Regions from separate parts of the Rhodococcus sp. B50 genome, predicted to be linked through region 2. Evidence: riboswitches for the same ligand, from Rfam matches in the RefSeq annotation. Region 2 holds a riboswitch; the other holds the start of a gene.
What was found. Region 2 has a riboswitch for glycine ahead of GON09_RS06665 (DMT family transporter). Riboswitches for the same ligand answer to the same signal wherever they lie in the genome.
Positions count from the first base shown of each region.

Region 1: linked by a shared signal. The riboswitch ahead of gcvP (aminomethyl-transferring glycine dehydrogenase) and the one ahead of GON09_RS06665 (DMT family transporter) in region 2 are both predicted to bind glycine.

Region 1 covers NZ_WPAG02000002.1:849,699-858,915, forward strand. The annotation lists gene GON09_RS04300 (NUDIX hydrolase) at 1-33, shown strand, start outside; gene GON09_RS04305 (CDP-alcohol phosphatidyltransferase family protein) at 147-749, shown strand; gene GON09_RS04310 (DUF881 domain-containing protein) at 754-1,617, shown strand; gene GON09_RS04315 (small basic family protein) at 1,614-1,973, shown strand; gene GON09_RS04320 (DUF881 domain-containing protein) at 2,029-2,739, shown strand; gene gcvH (glycine cleavage system protein GcvH) at 2,782-3,186, shown strand; gene garA (glycogen accumulation regulator GarA) at 3,342-3,803, shown strand; gene ftsR (transcriptional regulator FtsR) at 3,803-4,540, shown strand; gene GON09_RS04340 (bifunctional nuclease family protein) at 4,692-5,165, shown strand; gene GON09_RS04345 (MerR family transcriptional regulator) at 5,407-6,033, shown strand; glycine riboswitch at 6,124-6,219, shown strand; gene gcvP (aminomethyl-transferring glycine dehydrogenase) at 6,380-9,217, shown strand, end outside.
Region 2 covers NZ_WPAG02000002.1:1,375,532-1,384,748, forward strand. The annotation lists gene GON09_RS06635 (non-ribosomal peptide synthetase) at 1-978, opposite strand, end outside; gene GON09_RS06640 (DUF6875 domain-containing protein) at 1,545-2,249, shown strand; gene GON09_RS06645 (SatD family protein) at 2,344-2,925, shown strand; gene GON09_RS06650 (hypothetical protein) at 2,922-3,437, shown strand; gene GON09_RS06655 (DUF2945 domain-containing protein) at 3,442-3,651, opposite strand; gene GON09_RS06660 (DUF2254 domain-containing protein) at 3,728-5,053, opposite strand; glycine riboswitch at 5,165-5,254, shown strand; gene GON09_RS06665 (DMT family transporter) at 5,397-6,404, shown strand; gene GON09_RS06670 (SPFH domain-containing protein) at 6,457-7,698, opposite strand; gene GON09_RS06675 (NfeD family protein) at 7,701-8,141, opposite strand; gene GON09_RS06680 (TetR/AcrR family transcriptional regulator) at 8,359-8,994, shown strand; gene GON09_RS06685 (oxygenase MpaB family protein) at 9,038-9,217, shown strand, end outside.

The sequences.
Region 1 (9,217 bases), 530 kb from region 2:
GACCTCGAGCAACCGGTCTTCGCCTGGCGCTGACACCCGGGGATCTCCGGTCGCACGGCTGTGGAAGGCTGGACTGCGCACCCGAACCGGGACTCCGGTGGGGGCATCACGAGAACGACCTCACGAGAACACGGAGCGGCCCCGCCATGACCGATGCGACCGGAACCGCCGACACGCGCGGATCGGACCGCATCCTCACCGTGCCGAACGTCCTCAGCTTCATCAGGCTCCTGGGCGTACCCGTCTTCCTCTACCTCGTCCTCGTCGCCCACGCCGACGTCTGGGCGCTGATCCTGCTGGCCGCGAGCAGCATCACCGACTGGGCTGACGGCAAACTCGCCCGGCTGCTCGACCAGACCTCTCGCCTCGGTGCCCTCCTCGATCCCGCCGTCGACCGCCTCTACATCGTGGTCACCCTCGTCGCCCTCGTGGCGCGCGACATCGTGCCGTGGTGGATCGCGGTGATCCTCGTCGGCCGTGAACTCGTCCTCGCCCCGACGCTCGCCGTCTACCGGCGCCGGGAACTGCCGCCACCGGAGGTGCTCTATCTCGGCAAGGGCGCCACCTTCCTGCTCATGTGCGCGCTGCCGCTCATGCTCGGCGCCGTCGCCGTGCCGGCCTCGGAACCGATCACCGGCCCGCTCGGCTGGGCCGCCCTGATCTGGGGGACCGTGTTGTACGTGTGGACCGGTCTGTTGTATCTCGCGCAGGCAATCGTGACGGCACGGATCGTGCCGGCCGGGCGGTGATCCGATGAGCCGCGCGTGGGAACGCATCCGGCGCAATCCGGTGCCCTCGCTGCTGAAGTCGCTTCTCGAGGATCATCTCGATCCTGGCTACGCCGCGTCCGCTGCGGACCGGGCGGCGGGGCGTTCGAGCACCACCCCGCGAGCCTCCCGTGCGTGGCTCGGCGCCGGCGTTCTCCTCGCCGGACTCGTCATCGGCGTCGCGTACGCGCAGAACGTCGACGTGGAGGCCGGCACCGACAACACCCGCGCCGAGATCCTCGCCTCCCTCCGAGCGGGCGATCAGCGGATCGCCGCGCTCACCGCGGGGCGGGACGAACTCGATGCCGCGATCGACGAACGACGTACTGTGCTGTTCGCCGACGGCGGTGACGGCGCGAGCATCCTCGACGAACTCCGGGACGCCGAGACCGCGGCCGCCGCGACATCCGTGCGCGGACCCGGGATGAGCGTCACCCTCACCGAACCCGCCGCGCGCCCGAACCTCTCGGACGCGGCGCGACTCGAGGACCGGCCCACCGCGCTCGTCCTCGACCGCGACCTGCAGTCGGTGGTCAACGCGCTCTGGGCCGCCGGTGCGGAGGCCGTCGAGGTCGGCGGCGTGCGGGTGGGTCCCGGCGTGACCATCCGCCAGGCCGGGGGAGCGATGCTCGTCGACAACCGGCCCGTATTCTCCCCGTACACGGTCTCGGCGGTGGGGTCCCCGTCCCGGCTGCAGACGTCCTTCGTCGTCAGCGACGCCTACCTGCGCATCGCGGGTATACAGCAGCTCTACGGGGTGGGATTCACCGTCACCGAGGAGGACGATCTCGAGCTTCCGGCCGCCACGGTCCGGAAACTCGGCAGCAGCGGAGAAACGGGGTACAGGTGAAGCGGCTCGAACACGGTCACGCGCTCTATGCGGTGCTCGCACTGGCGATCGGGATCGGCGCCGGAATCGTGTTCAGCCCGCAGGTACCCGACGTCGTGCAGCCCTATCTGCCCATCGCGGTGGTCGCCGCGCTCGACACGGTCTTCGGCGGCTTACGCGCCTATCTCGACGACATCTTCGACGCGAAAGTGTTCGTGGTGTCGTTCGTCTTCAACGTCCTCGTCGCGGCGCTGATCGTGTGGCTCGGCGACCAACTCGGGGTGGGCGCCCAGCTCTCGACGGCGGTCATCGTCGTCCTCGGTATCCGCATTTTCGGAAACGCGGCCGCTCTGCGCCGTCGACTGTTCGGAGCTTGAAACCGTGACCGAACCGCAACAGCCCGACCCCGAGACCGGCGATGCGACTGCGCCGGTGCCCACCGCCGATCGCGCCACCCGATCGCATCGCGTCTTCCTCGTCCTCGCCGGGATTCTCGTCGTCCTGCTCGGCGCCGGCATCGCCACGCAGGTGCGCACCACCGACACCGGCGACGCCCTCGATTCGGCGCGCCCCGCAGACCTGCTGGTGCTGCTCGACAACCTCAACCGCCGCGAAGCCGCTCTCCGCCAGGAGATCACCGAACTCGAGCGCACCCTCTCGAGTCTCGAACAGGAAGGCTCGGAAGCCGCACTCGAGGAAGCCCGCACGCGCTTGCACACGCTGTCGGTACAGCTCGGTACCGCACCCGCCACCGGGCCCGGAGTGGTCCTCACCGTCGACGATCCGCGCGAGGGTGTCGGGTCGGAGGTGCTGCTCGACATGATCCAGGAGCTGCGCGCGGCGGGTGCCGACACGATGCAGATCGCCGGAGCGAACGGGGAGACCGTGCGCATCGGCGTCGATTCGTGGGTCACCGGACCCGCGGGCGAGATCACCGTGGACGACCGCGGACTCGACGCTCCGTACACGGTCACCGCGATCGGCGACGGACCGACACTCGCCGCCGCCTTGAACATTCCCGGCGGAGTGGTCGACACCGTCGCCCGTGCGGGCGGATCATTGTCCGTGGAACAGTTTCCGCAGGTGGACGTGTCCGCCTTGCGGGAGATCGAACCGCGCCAATACTCTCAGCCCGGTAACTGAATCCGGCGTTCCGGTCGAACGTCGTCTCCGAAAGGACCAGTCTTGACCGATTTCGCGACACCCGAGGATCTGCGGTACACCCCCGAGCACGAATGGGTGCGCAGGACGGGCGCGACGACCGTGCGGATCGGGATCACCGACTACGCACAGTCCCAACTCGGCGACGTGGTCTTCGTCCAACTGCCCGATGCCGGATCCGAGATCGTCTCCGGCGAGTCCTTCGGAGAGGTCGAGTCCACCAAGAGCGTGTCGGACGTCTTCGCCCCGCTGAGCGCGAAGGTGCTTGCCGTCAACACGGAACTCGACACGAATCCCGAACTGGTGAACAGCAGCCCGTACGAGGAAGGCTGGCTCGTCGACGTGGAGGTCGGCAGCGAGAGCGAACTCGACGAGGCCCTCGCGCAGACGGTCGACGCGGATGGTTACCGCGGGATCACGGAAGGCTGACAGACCGGACAGGTAACGTGACCGCGACTGTCTGCGGCAGTACCCCCGCGCGGGGTACGGTCGGATATGGCGTGTGCCGTGTCGGACCTGTACGGGGCGAACGAATCAGCGACCGTCCGGGATCACCCGGGTGGTCGAACGGATAAGGAGAAACGGTGAGCGAGAACGGCAACGCGGGCTACGAGGAGACTCCTGCAGAGACCACTTCGGTATTTCGCGCCGACTTCCTGAACGAAGTGGAAGGTGCAGGCTCGGCCACCACCGAAGCGCCCGTCTCGGGTGTCGAGGGCCTGCCCGCCGGATCGGCGCTGCTGGTGGTCAAGCGGGGGCCCAATGCAGGATCGCGCTTCCTGCTCGACCAGCCGACCACCTCGGCGGGCCGACATCCCGACAGCGACATCTTCCTCGACGACGTGACCGTCAGCCGTCGGCACGCCGAGTTCCGCCAGGACGAGGGCGAATTCCAGGTCGTCGACGTGGGGAGCCTCAACGGCACCTACGTCAACCGCGAGCCGGTCGATTCCGCCGTCCTCGCGAACGGCGACGAGGTGCAGATCGGCAAGTTCCGGTTGGTGTTCCTGACCGGTCCGCGAGGTAACCAGGGCGCAGGTAGCTGATGACCGCGGCCCGCCAGCCGGCGCCGGCCGGAATGTCGATCGGGTCGGTGCTCGACCGCCTGCGTCCGGAGTTCCCGGACGTGACGATCTCAAAGATCCGGTTCCTCGAAGCCGAGGGACTGATCAGCCCGGAACGCACACCTTCGGGCTACCGACGCTTCTCGATCGCCGACTGCGAGCGTCTGCGGTACGTGCTCACCGCGCAACGCGATCAGTACCTTCCGCTCAAGGTGATCAAGGAGCAGCTCGAGGCGATCGACCGGGGCGCCGCCACGGTGGGATCGGTCGATACCCGGATCACCCGGCCGCGCCCGCTGGCGGTCGCCCGCGGTGAGGTTTCACCCGAGGATCTGCGCAGCGACCGTGAGATCCGGGTGAGCCGCGACGATCTGTGCACTCGCGCCGGCATCGACGCGGCCTTCCTCACCGAACTGGTGGGTGCAGGTCTGGTCAAGCCGGGGGCGGCCGGATTCTTCGATGAGGACGCGGTGCTGCTCGCCCGCACGGCGAAGGCGATGGCGGAGTTCGGCCTCGAGGTTCGGCATCTGCGGGCGTTCAAGCTCGCCGCCGACCGCGAGGCCGCGCTCGTCGCGCAGATCGCCGGTCCGATCGCGAAGGGCCGCGACGCAGGGGCGCGGCAGCGTGCCGAGGAGATGGTGCGCGAACTGGCAGCACTGTCGTTGACCTTGCACACCTGCCTGGTGAAAGCGGCGGTGCAGGGGGCACTCGACCGCTGAGGCGACGAACTCGGCGCCGATTGCGACCAGGGGCCCACCCGTCGGGGTCGTGACCTACGGCACCTGACGGATGCGCTGGAGGACACTAGAATTCCAGGCAGTACCTGTCGGGTGGTCCACCACCGACGAGCAGCAGGACGGAGGCATCGCGATGAGCGAGATGCGGATAGTAGGGATTCGTATCGAACAGCCGCAGAACCAGCCTGTCCTCCTGCTGCGGGAGGTCGACGGCGATCGATACCTGCCGATCTGGATCGGTCAGAACGAAGCGACCGCCATCGCCCTCGAACAGCAGGGGGTCGAACCGGCACGGCCACTGACCCACGACCTGATCAAGAACCTCCTCGAGGCCTTCGGTCACAACCTGCGCGAAGTGCGCATCGTCGACCTGCGCGAAGGGACGTTCTACGCGGATCTGATCTTCGACGGAGGAATGCGCGTGTCCTGCCGGCCTTCCGACGGGGTGGCGGTAGCCTTGCGCATCGGCGCGCCGGTCCACGTCGAGGAGCAGGTGCTCACCGAAGCAGGACTGGTCATGCCGGACGAGCGGGAGGACGAGGTCGAGAAGTTCAAGGAGTTCCTCGACTCCGTCTCGCCCGACGACTTCAAGGCGACGGACGGCTGAGTGCCGTCCGTCCGTACGGCGACGAGCGTTGGCGCGCGCGTCGGCCGTAGCGGTAGTAATGTCGAACGTTGCCTTCCGGTCGGCGTGTTGCAGCCCAGCGCCCAACACCGGAGCGTACGCTGAGTTGATCCGCCAGGGATGACTCGGTGAGCCTGGGAGCGCTCGATGATCGGATGTGGTCGGGGGGATCCGCCAATCGGTCGTTGCGAGGCAGAACTGGGCGCGCGAGAGGGAGTCAGTAGTGCGAGATCGGACGAAGGGACAGCCACTCGGCGTCGATTCCGGCGATCGCTCGAATCCGGCGCCACGGACGAACGAGACCGACGAGATCCAGCCGGGCCTGTTTCCGGACAACTCGGTGCCCGATGAACTCGTCGGCTACCGTGTGCCCATCGCCTGCCAGATCGCGGGAATCAGTTACCGCCAGCTCGACTACTGGGCCCGCACGAATCTGGTGGTCCCGTCCATCCGTGGGGCCGCCGGCTCCGGTAGCCAACGGCTGTACTCGTTCAAGGACATCCTCGTCCTCAAGATCGTCAAACGCCTGCTCGACACCGGCGTCTCGCTGCAGAACATCCGGGTGGCTGTCGATCACCTCCGCAGCCGCGGAGTGGGCGATCTCGCGAAGATCACCCTCTTCTCGGACGGCACCACCGTCTACGAATGCACGTCGCCGGAAGAGGTCGTCGATCTGCTGCAGGGCGGGCAGGGCGTCTTCGGGATCGCAGTGAGCGGCGCGATGCGCGAGCTCACCGGCAGCATCGCCGACTTCCCCGCCGAACGCGCCGACGGCGGCGGCGTCGAGGAACGCCCCGAGGACGAACTGGCGTCGCGTCGGCGCGAGCGCATCAACCGCCGCATCGGCTGACCGCACCGCCGATCCGCCTCCCGCCACCGGGGCCTATCCACACCTGCGGTATTTCGACCCCCGCGGCGTGATCTAGAATCGAAGTCGCGTCGCCATCACGCGGGAGAGACCCGGACACCGAGCCGGGCGCCGAAGGAGCAGCACCTCCCCGTCAATCTCTCAGGCAACCGGGACCGCGTGAGCTCCGACGTCTCTGGAAAGCGGCGGGAGCACCCGCCCGCCCACGGGGAAAGGCTCTGGCCGGCCGAATCTCTCAGGCGCTCGCACCGCGAGCTCACGACAGAGGGGGAGGAACCACTTCGCGCGACCGCGCACGTGGACCTCGCCGACCAGCCCGGGAGCTGCGATGACAGATGCCGTCACCTCGAACTTCGCCGATCGCCACATCGGCCCCGACACCGCCGGCCTGAACCGGATCCTCGACGTCGTCGGAGTCGACTCCCTCGACGCCCTCGCTTCCGCGGCGGTGCCGGCCGCCATCCTCGACGATCGCGCCGACAACGTGCCGACCGGACTCGACGTGCTCGACGCGCCCCGCTCCGAGCACGAGGTGCTCGCCGAACTGAAGGCGCTCGCGTCGCAGAACACCGTGGCGACGTCGATGATCGGTCACGGCTACTACGACACGCTCACGCCGCCCGTGTTGTTGCGCAACATCATCGAGAACCCGGCCTGGTACACCGCCTACACCCCCTATCAGCCGGAGATCAGCCAGGGACGCCTCGAGGCGCTGCTGAACTTCCAGACCATGGTCGCCGACCTGACCGGCATGGAGATCGCCAACTCGTCCATGCTCGACGAGGCCACCGCGGCCGCCGAGGCGATGACCCTGCTACGCCGCGCCAACCGCAGGTCCAAGAGCCCGCGTCTCGTCGTCGACCTCGACCTGTTCGAGCAGACCGCGGCAGTGCTGGCGACCCGCGCCGAACCGCTCGGCATCGAGATCGTCACCGTCGACCTCGCCGTCGACGGACTGCCCGACGGCGAGTTCTTCGGTGTGATCCTCCAGGTTCCCGGCGCTTCGGGACGCATCGTCGACGCCGCGCCGATCATCGCAGCCGCCCACGACCGCGGCGCGCTCGTCGCCGTCGGAGCCGACCTGCTGGCCATGACCCTCATCACCCCGCCCGGCGAACAGGGCGCCGACGCGTGCTTCGGTACCACCCAGCGGTTCGGTGTGCCCATGGGCTTCGGTGGCCCGCACGCCGGTTACCTCGCCGTCGGTAGCGCCCACACCCGCACTCTGCCGGGTCGGCTCGTCGGTGTCTCGGTGGACGCGGACGGCAACCCGGCCTACCGCCTCGCGTTGCAGACCCGCGAGCAGCACATCCGCCGCGAGAAGGCGACCAGCAACATCTGCACCGCCCAGGTGCTCCTCGCCGTGCTCGCGGCGATGTACGCCTCGTACCACGGCGCGGAGGGCCTCGCGGCCATCGCACGTCGCGTCGCCGGGCATGCGCGGCGCCTCGCGGATGGTCTGAAGGGCGGTGGCGTGGAGGTCGTGCACGACGAGTTCTTCGACACCGTCCTCGTGCGCGTTCCGGGACGCGCCGACGCCGTGCTCGCCGCCGCACGCGAGGCGGGCATCAACCTGTACCGCGTCGACGACGATCACGTGTCGATCTCCTGCGACGAGGCCACCACCGCCGCGCACGTCGACGCCGTCCTGCGTGCCTTCGGCACGACCGGTGGAGACGCCCCCGAGGCAACGGCGCTGCCGGAGGCTCTGGCCCGCACGAGCGAGTTCCTGCAGCACGAGGCGTTCACCCGCTACCGCACCGAGACCGCGATGATGCGTTACCTGCGGCGCCTGTCCGACAAGGACCTCGCGCTGGACCGCACGATGATCCCGCTCGGCTCGTGCACGATGAAGCTCAACGCCGCCGCAGAGATGGAAGCCATAACCTGGCCCGAGTTCGCGGGTCTGCACCCCTTCGCTCCGGCGGATCAGACGGCAGGGATCCGCCGCCTCATCGCCGATCTCGAAGGCTGGCTCGCCGCGGTCACGGGCTACGACGCCGTGAGCCTGCAACCCAACGCCGGCAGCCAGGGTGAATACGCGGGTCTGCTCGCGATCCGCCACTACCACCTCGACCGCGGCGACACCGATCGGGACATCTGCCTCATCCCGTCGAGCGCACACGGCACCAACGCCGCGTCCGCCGTGATGGCAGGGATGCGCGTCGAGGTCGTCGCGTGCCGCCCCAATGGCGACGTCGATCTCGACGATCTGCGCGCCAAGATCGCCGACCACGGTGCGCGACTTGCCGCGATCATGATCACCTATCCGTCCACGCACGGTGTCTACGAGCACGACATCGCCGACATCTGCGGTGCCGTGCACGATGCCGGCGGCCAGGTGTACATCGACGGCGCCAACCTCAACGCGCTCGTGGGTCTGGCACGACCGGGCAAGTTCGGCGGCGATGTCAGCCACCTGAACCTGCACAAGACCTTCTGCATTCCGCACGGCGGCGGCGGACCGGGCGTGGGGCCGATCGGGGTCCGGTCGCATCTGGCCCCGTACCTGCCGGGTCATCCCGCGGAGCCGGGTCTCGGGGGAGTCGGGCCGGTCTCGGCGGCACCCTTCGGATCGGCGTCGATCCTGCCGATCACCTGGGCGTACATCAAGATGATGGGTGCCGAGGGGCTGCGCCGCGCGTCGTTGACGGCGATCGCGTCGGCCAATTACGTCGCCCGGCGTCTCGACGAGTACTTCCCGGTGCTGTACACGGGGGAGAACGGCATGGTCGCCCACGAGTGCATCCTGGATCTGCGTCCGCTGACGAAGGCGACCGGGGTGACCGTCGACGACGTCGCGAAGCGCCTGGCCGATTACGGCTTCCACGCCCCGACGATGAGCTTCCCGGTGGCGGGCACCCTCATGGTCGAGCCCACCGAGAGCGAGGACGTTGCCGAACTCGACGCGTTCATCGACGCGATGATCTCGATCCGCGGTGAGATCGACAGGGTCGGGGCAGGGGAGTGGCCGGTGGAGGACAACCCGCTGCGCGGGGCTCCGCACACCGCGGAATGCCTGGTGGACGAGTGGAGTCACCCGTACTCGCGGGAGATCGCGGTGTTCCCGATGGGGAAGAGCCGGGCCAAGGTGTGGCCGGCCGTGCGACGCATCGACGGTGCGCACGGCGACCGGAACCTGGTGTGCTCGTGCCCGCCCTTGGAG
Region 2 (9,217 bases):
GACGAGATCCTCGACGGGTTCGTCCGGATCCACCCGGATCCGCAGCGGAACGACATTGACGAGCATTCCGGCGGACCGTCGCAGCTCCGCCGTTGTTCGCGCGGAGACCGGAATGTTCACGAGTACCTCGTACCGTCCCGACCGCCGCGAGAAGAAACAAGCGGCGGCCGCGAGTACCACTGCGGCCGAGGAAGCGTCCCGCAGCGCCGACGAACCCGACAGGTACGCGTCCGCAGCGTCCGACAGGTCCGTCTCTGCCGTAATGGTCCGTGTTGCAGGGGGAACCTCCGTGGCATCGACGAGAACAGGCATGTCGCGAACTCGGTCGCTCCAGTACTCCCGGTCCGCAACGAACCGGCGCGAGGCGCGATAGTGCAGGTCCTTCTCGTACAGCGTGCGGAGCTCCGAGGGCGGCTTGTCCTGCGCCGTCGTCTCGTCCGAGTCGGCGCTCCGGGAGGCGAGCGCCCGGGAATACAATTCGGCGCCGCGGCGAACGATGATCATCGCGCCGAATCCGTCGAGTACGACGTGATGGGCTTTGACGTATACGAAGTAGTGGGCATCACCGATTCGCAGGACCACGATGCGACACAACCGGTCCGCCATCAGGTCGACCGGCGATTCCACGTCCCGTCGGAGCCACTCCTCTGCCACCCTCCGTGGATCGCGCTCACCACGGAGATCGACCACTTCGGTGGGGACATCGAGATCTCGGTCGACGACCTGGTACGGACGGCCGTCCACATCGACGAGGCGTAGGAGGACGGTCTCGAATTCCCGCCCGGCGGTCGTCGACGCCCACCTCAGCAGATCGAGGTCGAGGTCTCCGCGGAATTCCACGTATTGAGCGATGACGAAAGGGACTTCGGGTACGAGTTGCTGGGCGAGCCAGATGCCGTACTGTGCCGGAGTCAGCGGGAATGCACCCGCGTGCTCGTCGCCGGATTGCTTCTCGAGGCCTACGACGGGAGTGGCCACAGGGGCCCCCTTCACGAGAATGCTGTGGCACGTCACTTCGAAATGTATGCGTCAGCGTAGGAGCCAGGATAGTTGCGCTGCAATGCTGTGCAGCATAACGAGATCGAGATGCGACCAGGTCACGCCGCGGAGAACGGCATCTGTATATCCGCGACATTCGGCACATTCGTTTCATATACCGAAGGTTTGTTTGAAGGGATGGATAGAGACCTTGCGTCCGCGCTATGCTCATTTTAGAAACTTAGAATGCAAAACTTTCGGTAAACTCCGCATGAAGGAGAATTCATATCACTCCGGCGGCCGCGTGAGCGCAAGATGCGCGCGAGCGGACGATACACCGTCCGAATCAGGTGCGCACATTCGGGATCGTCTACCCTGTTGCACTGCAACACTTTCCGCAGTATCTGCACCAGCGCTTCGGAGGGCGTGATCCCACGGGAATCCCGGACGTGCGCACGGGGTCGATCCCTCTCGCTCGCAACGACCTTCCGGCGATCTCGTCCGAGCGGCTTCCGCAATTCCCGCCGAAGCCGCGATATCCATCTCCCGGGAGGGAGGAAGCGCAGATGCCGATCCAGAGACGAGTCGGACCTCGCTCGGGCACGGTCTGGGTGGATCTGTTCGGTGAAACCTCCGAGTACGCAGGCGAAACGAGTGCGCATCTATTGAGGAGCTGGGCGAGCGGGTACCTGACCGAACCCCACCCGGAACTCGGGCGGGACGGACCCGTCTGCCCGTTCGTTCGCCCATCGATCGGCAAGCAACTCTTCGGAGCAGCGTTCGTCCACGGCTCCGGCATCGACCCCGCAACCCTCGGCACCATCGTGGAGGACCAATTCGAGCTGTATACGAAGCTCACCCGCGAGGACGACAGCGATCGAAGCCTGAAGACGCTGGTGACCGTACTGCCCGACCTCACCGGGTTCGAAGTGATCGACGTCGTCCATGCGGACTTCAAGTCGCGGTTCGTCGAACACGGTTTCATGCTCGGCCAGTTCTACCCGGGCTGCACCCAGCCGGGACTGTGGAACCACGACTTCCATCCCCTCGACGCCCCGTTGCCGATGCTCGTCGCCCGCAACATGATGACGACCGATTTCCCGTTCCTCGTCGGACGCCAGGAATGGCTGTGCGCTTACTTCAAGAAGTTCGCCCCTGCCCTACCTTCGCCACTCCGTCTGACCATCGCGAAGCGGATGAGGTACGAGGGCGATGCGGTGGACGCGATCACCGCACACCATGAGCTGACCGGGAACGAGCCGGCCAGATAACGGGGCGCCCTGCCAGGCTGGTTCGTTCTGCAGCAGAGGCTGCAGTCAAGCGCTCAGGCTTGATTATCAAGAATCAAGCCTTCACACTTGACCCATGTTCGTGTTGACGGTCGATCAGCGGGGCAGTCGCCGAGACATCGACCGCGTAGCGGATCTTCTCGCCGAATTGCGGAGCGTTCCCCTGGTCCGTCCTTTCGACCGCACCGCAGGCGACGAGGTTCAGGCCGTCACGGACGATCCCGCCCTCGTTGTCGACCTCGTGCTCGAGCTGCTCCGTCGGGAGCACTGGAGCACCGGGGTAGGGATCGGCCCGGTGGAGACCCCTCTGCCCGAGCAGACCCGAGCGGGTCGCGGGCGCGCCTTCGAACATGCCCGCACCGCCGTCGAGCGTGCCAAGAACGCGTCCGGGCAGGTCGCGGCGGAGGGTGACGACACCGAGGCCGGCGCCGACGTCGACGCCGCGCTCACCCTGCTCGCCACCGTCGTGCTGCGCCGGACCGAACAGGGACATCAGGCGGTCGACCTCGCCCGCGAGGGCCTTTCGCAGGCGCGGATAGCCGAGCGCCTCGGCATCAGCAAGCAAGCGGTATCCCAGCGCCTCGCCACCGCCGGATGGCAGGCCGAACTGGCCGGACGCGAACTCGTGCGGCGACTCCTGGAAAGGGCCGACCGTTGACCGTCCTCTCACTGGTGTGCCTGGCCGTCGCCGTCCTCGCGCCTGCGCTCGCCCTGCGTCCGAGCCTGCCGGTGTGGCCGTCCGCGTCGCTGAGCATCGCGGGTCTTGCCGGTGCCGCCCTCGCCGCCACCGCCACCACACCCGTTCAGGGCGTTGCGCTCGCGGCCACGCTCGTTCTCACAGCGACGGCCGCGATCACCGGAGGCGGGCCCGCGGTCCTCGTCGCATTCCGGATCGCCCGTCGGCAGCCCGACGCCGGGCCCGCTCCCACCCCTGCCCCGGGCCCGCTCCGCGGTGGTCGCGTCATCGGAGTTCTCGAACGCGGAGCCGTCACTGCCTCGATCCTCGCCGGCTGGCCCGAGGGGATCGCCGTCATCATGGCCGTCAAAGGCCTCGCCCGCTATCCCGAACTGCGCGAGCCGAACGCCTCGGAACAGTTCATCATCGGCACGTCCACCTCGGTGCTGTGGGCGGTCGCGGTATGCGGCGTCGGCCAGGCCCTGATCACCTGACCCATCAGATCTTCTTCAGCGCACTCCCCTTGTGCATCGCGACGTGATCCGTCTTGTCGCTCCGGATCTCGTACTGCGGCTCGTCCTCGCTGCAACGTCGCCTGCGTCCCTTGAACTCCACGTCCTCTGTGTGCTTGTCGATGATCACACCTTCGACGTATCCGGCTTCCGAGTTCCATCTGACGTGGTCACCGACGGAGAAATGGGTTGCCATGTCTTCGTCCTTCCGATCGGCCGGCTCCTGTGCCGTACGGATAGCCGTCGCCCGCCGGTCCTACACCGTGGGCCGGTCAGGCGGGTCGATGTTCGGCGGGATCCGCCGATCCCTCCGCGACGGCCCGAAAACGTTCCAGGTCGTCCGGATGGAACTCCGGACGGGCGACGACCGCATCGATGAGCAGACGCAGCTGGTGTCGCAGCGCCGGCACGTACTCCGTGCGCCCCCGTTCCGAGACGTGGTCCATGAGCATGCGCAGCACCCGGGCGATCGCCGTGGCCACATGCAACTGCGCCGAACCTGCCTGTCGGATCTGTTCGAAGGCATGCTCGATGTACTCCTCCGGAGACAGGACCCACGGACGCAACAGGATCCGGCCCTCCGCACCCGTGATCGCCGGTGCCGGACTGTCGGTGACCAGCAATGTGCGCAGGAGACTTCCGAGCCGCAGCACCACTTCGGTCGCAGTCGTCGGATCGTTGATCGCCTGACTCAACGCGCGCAGCGCGATGTCGACGAGTTGCCGCAGCGCGAAATCCACGTCCTGCTGCATGGTGCGCATATTCGAGATCTCCACGGCCGCTTCGAGCCGCCGTAGGATCGCAGCCCGCTCCGGTTTCGGATGGATCCGCAGAAGGGGTTCCCCCCGGTGGATGTACGCGCCGGGACGCGTCTCCATCCGCACCACGGCCCCCGGCGGCGCCACGGCGAGGACGAGTTCGGCCGGCGCCTGGGTCACCCAACCGTCGCGTGGAGCGTACACCGTCGTCCCCTCGGCGAAATCCGGCTCCGGCACCCGGTCGGCGTGGATCTCGCCGTGCGCAGTCCGACTCGTGCTCGAGATGACGTTCTCGGCCTCCGACGCGATGCTGCGCACGACCTCGCCGACCTGAAGACCGTGGGCCAGCCGGTTCAGATAGGCGATGATGAGCACCACGGTGGACACCGCGAGGATCACCGCGAGGGTGGTCGACAATGTGGGGGCAGGGGCAGCCTCGTCCGCGCCGATATGACGTAGCGTCAGTACGCAATAGACGAAGGTCGCCACCAGCATCCCGATGACCGTCTGGCTCCCCCGGTCCCGAATGAAGGACCGCATCACCCGCGGTGAGAATTGACTGCTGGCCAACTGCAGGCTCACGACGGTCAACGAGAAGACGACACCGGCGGTGGTGATGGTGGCACCCGCCACGGTGCTCAGCAGCCAGATCGCCGCGTTGCTGTTCATCTTCATGCCCCACGAGAAGGGACCGACGCTCCGATCGATGTAGCCGCTCACCTCCGCGAGCACAGCTCCCGCGACGACGATCAGGGCGGGCAGGGCGAACAGGCTCTCCCGAAACCGGTATACGCCCGCCGCGATCCGTAGTTGCATCCATGATCTCGGCAGAGCGCTCATGGCGACCAAGCTAGCCATCGGGTACCGGTACTGCACGTACTCACGTGGAATGCCCCTAAGGCTCGGCCGTTGCCGATCCATGAGATACTCGACGGACAACTGAACAGCCACCGAACCGCGGCGGGAGAGTCCCGCATGTGCGGGCGCCGAAGGAGCAACCTCCCCGGGAATCTCTCAGGCACCCCAGACCGCCACGGCGAGGCTCCTCTGGAAAGCAACTCTTCCGGGTTCACCGAAGGTGTAAGCGGCTCCGTCCGCGAAAGCTCTCAGGTCCGATGACAGAGCGGGGAACGACAACACCCGCTGGTGCTCGTTTCGTGCACCCTGGACCCGAGGTAGACGTGTGACCGTTTCCCTGGGCGCGCCTTCGCGCGCCGATGATGCGCTGTCCGATCAGCGCGCCGATGTCGCGCCGACCGAGTCGCGTGGCCTTGTTCTCCCTCCCTCCCCCGCCCCGAAGTCGCCGCCGCGTGCGAACCGGCGACTTGGGATCGCCGCGATCGTGCTGTCCGCGACCGCGATGGGCGCCGCAGGACTGTTCGGCCGGAAGGCCACACCCGACGGCGCAGTTCTCGGTGAGGCGCTCACCCTCGGACGGATGGCGGTCGGCGCGATCGGCATGCTCGTCCTGATCGCGCTGTCCCGCCGCCTCGGGCAGTTGCGCCGGACCCGCCTGTCCTGGTCGGTCGTCGGTGGAGGTGTCTTTCTCGGACTGTCCCTCGCGACCTATCTGTCCGCCACGGTGCTGACCGACCTGTCCCGGGCCGTGGCCCTCCACTATCTCGGTCCCGTGGTCGCGACGATCCTCGCGCGGGTGTTCCTGAAGGAGCGGATCGGTCGCCTCGACGCGTTGTCGATCGGGACCGCGTTCGCCGGGATGCTCCTTGCTGCGGGTCTGGTGGGCAGTGATCGTTCCGGGGGTGAGCACGAGACGCTGGGCACGGTACTGGGCGTCGCCTCGGGTCTCTTCTACGGTGCGGCTCTGCTGTGCTACCGATATCGCACCGACATGCCGTCCGACGTCCGGTGCCTGTGGAACTTCGTCTTCGGTGCCGTCGCGACGGGTGCGATGGTCGTGGTGACCCGACCCGACATGTCGGGGATGACCGTGACGCATTGGTTGTGGGCCGGCGGGTTCTTCGTCGTCTGCGGTCTGTTCGCCCTCGGTCTGCTCGTGGTCGCGGGGAAGCATCTTCGCGCCGCGGAGCTGTCCGGACTGTCCTACCTCGAAGTCGTGGTCGCACTGATGATCGGCATGGCGGTGTTCGGAGAGTCCGTGACGGTGCTCGCCGCGGCAGGCGCCGGGCTGATCATGATGGCCATGGCGCTACCGATGCTCGGACGCCGATGACGAGTTGGGAGGGTGCGCCACTCGGCGCGCCCTCCCACTCGGATCCGTTGCGCTACTGCTGTTGTCGCGGCGGTTCGGCCGTCTCTTCGGCCGCATCGTCCGCAATCCAACGTTGTGCCGGTGGCGGGGTGGGCAAAGCCGACCGGCCGCCGCCGGCGCCCTGCGCATCCTCTGTTGCGAGACCCGTCCGGACCGCGGGATCGACCGGCTTGCGCGCGACCGCCTCGGCTTCGGCGACGGCCTGGGCCACCTCGGGGTCGCGCTTGGTCGCGAACCAGTCCTCGACCTCGGCACTGTCGTCCTCGGGTCGCTGCAACGCCTCTTCGACGGGACTCGGCTCGAACCGGAAGACGCCGTCCTCACCGGGTGCGCCGAGGGTTCGCGCGAAACCTTCGAGCGCCTTACCGAAGTCGCTGGGCACCACCCACATCTTGTTGGCGTCGCCCTGCGCCATCTGCGGCAGCGTCTGCAGGTACTGGTAGGCGAGCAGTTCCGGAGTGGGCTTGCCGGCCTTGATCGCTGCGAACACCTTCTCGATGGACTTCGCCTCGCCCTGGGCCTCGAGGTACCGCGCCGCGCGATCACCCTGGGCGCGCAGGATCCGCGACTGCCGGTCGGCCTCGGCTTCGAGGATCGCGGCCTGCTTGGCGCCTTCGGCGGAGAGGATGCGCGACTGCTTGTCGCCCTCGGCGGTCTTGATCGCCGATTCGCGGTTGCCCTCGGCCGTGAGGATCATGGCGCGCTTCTCACGATCGGCCTTCATCTGCTTCTCCATCGATTCCTGGATCGACGGCGGCGGATCGATGCTCTTGAGTTCGACTCGGGCCACGCGCAGTCCCCACCGCCCGGTGGCCTCGTCGAGCACACCCCGGAGCTGACCGTTGATCGAATCGCGGGAGGTGAGGGTCTCTTCGAGGGTCATTCCTCCCACGACGTTGCGCAGGGTGGTGACGGTGAGCTGCTCGACGGCGGCGATGTAGTTGCTGATCTCGTAGACGGCGGCCTGCGGGTTCGTGACCTGGAAGTACACGACTGTATCGATGCTCAGCGTGAGGTTGTCCTGGGTGATGACCGGCTGCGGCGGGAACGAGACGACACGTTCGCGCAGATCGACCTTCGCCCGGATGCGATCGACGAACGGCACCAGGAAGGTGAGCTGCCCCGACGCGGTCCGGTAGTACCGGCCGAGACGTTCGATGACCGCGGCCTCCGCTTGCGGTACCAGCGATACCGATTTCGCCACGACTACGACGACCAGTGCCACCACCACGGCGAGCACGATCAATGCTTCCATCCTCAGACACCCCTCCACACGACGGCTGTAGCGCCGTCTATCTGCATCACTGTCACTGTCGTGCCCGGCTCGTACACCTCGGTGGCATCCAGCGGTCTGGCGGTCCACACGTCACCGTCGATCTTCACGCGCCCGGAATGCTCCCCCACCTGCTCCAGGACGAGGGCGTGCTTTCCGGGGAGAGCGTCGATACCGGTCGGCAGAGCAGGCGGCAGGGAGTACCTCCGCCTCAGCATCGGCCGGACACCGAGCAGCAGGACCAGCGAGGTCACGGCGAAGATCACCGCGTCGATCCAGACCGGAAAATCGGTCGCCGCGGAGACACCACCGGTGACGAGCGCTGCGCCGCCGAGCATCAGCAGCGCGAAATCGCCCGTGAGCGCTTCGCCGGCCGCCAACGCCACTCCGGCGATCAACCAAATCAATGCGGCCACGGTCACCATCGAACCACAAATCGGACATCCTGGCAGATGCCCTGGTGGAGGAAGCGATCTCGATTCGTCGGCCTTGAGGCTTGCTCCGGAGGGCAGATCCGAAGGTTCGAACTTCTGTATTTCCATTTATTCCGTCCCGACCGGACTCCCAGCCATCCTTCATAAGTGAAGTTAGCCGAAACACATCCTTTTGCCGATGTGAGATCGGTGATACCGTCCCCGAACTATGGGTATCACCCCCGTGCGTTCGCTCCTCGTGGGAGCGTTGATCGGCCAGAGCGCCGACGCCGATCCGACCGACACCGCAATCCTTGCGGCCACCATCCGCTGCCTGAGCCATCACGGACTCGAGCGGACGACGGTGGCCGACGTCGCGGCGGAGGCCGGCGTCGGTCGTGCCACGGTCTTCCGGCGGTTCGACACCAAGGAAGAACTGCTCGGTCGCGCGTTCGCGTGGGAGCTCGATCAGCTCGTCACGCGGTTCCACGCGGCCATCGACGACATCGAGGACCCGTACGAGCGCGCAGTCGAATGGATCGTCGAAGCGGTCCGTACCGTTCGCAACCACCCGGTCGCACGACGATTCGTCGACGACGGAGCCGCTCTCCCGCTCCTGCACGATCCGCAGATCACCGCCGCGCTGCTCACGTCGGTCCGCCACGAACTCGACCTCACCGCACAACGGGCGGGGATCACGTTCGATACGGCCACCGCCGCGGAGATCGTCTCGCGATTCTTCGCGAGTGTTTGGCTCGCACCCGATCTGGGCAGCGCCACCGCGACCGACGACGGGGTACGACGGGTGGCCCGGACCATGCTGTCCTTCCTCGTCGTGCCCTCGACACCCTCCACCGACAGCTGATCTCCGCATCCGTTCCCAGCCATCGAACCCGAGGAGTCCGGCAATGGAAGTCACTCCCGCACAGCGCGTTCGCACAGACATCGAGGACGACGTACCCGTCGCCGACCGTACCTTCGTCCGGCTGCTGGCAGACCGCCGCATCTGGCCCATGTTCCTGTTCCGGGCACTGTCGCTCCAGGGCACCCACCCCACCGTCATGGTTGCGCTCGAACAGCATTCGAAG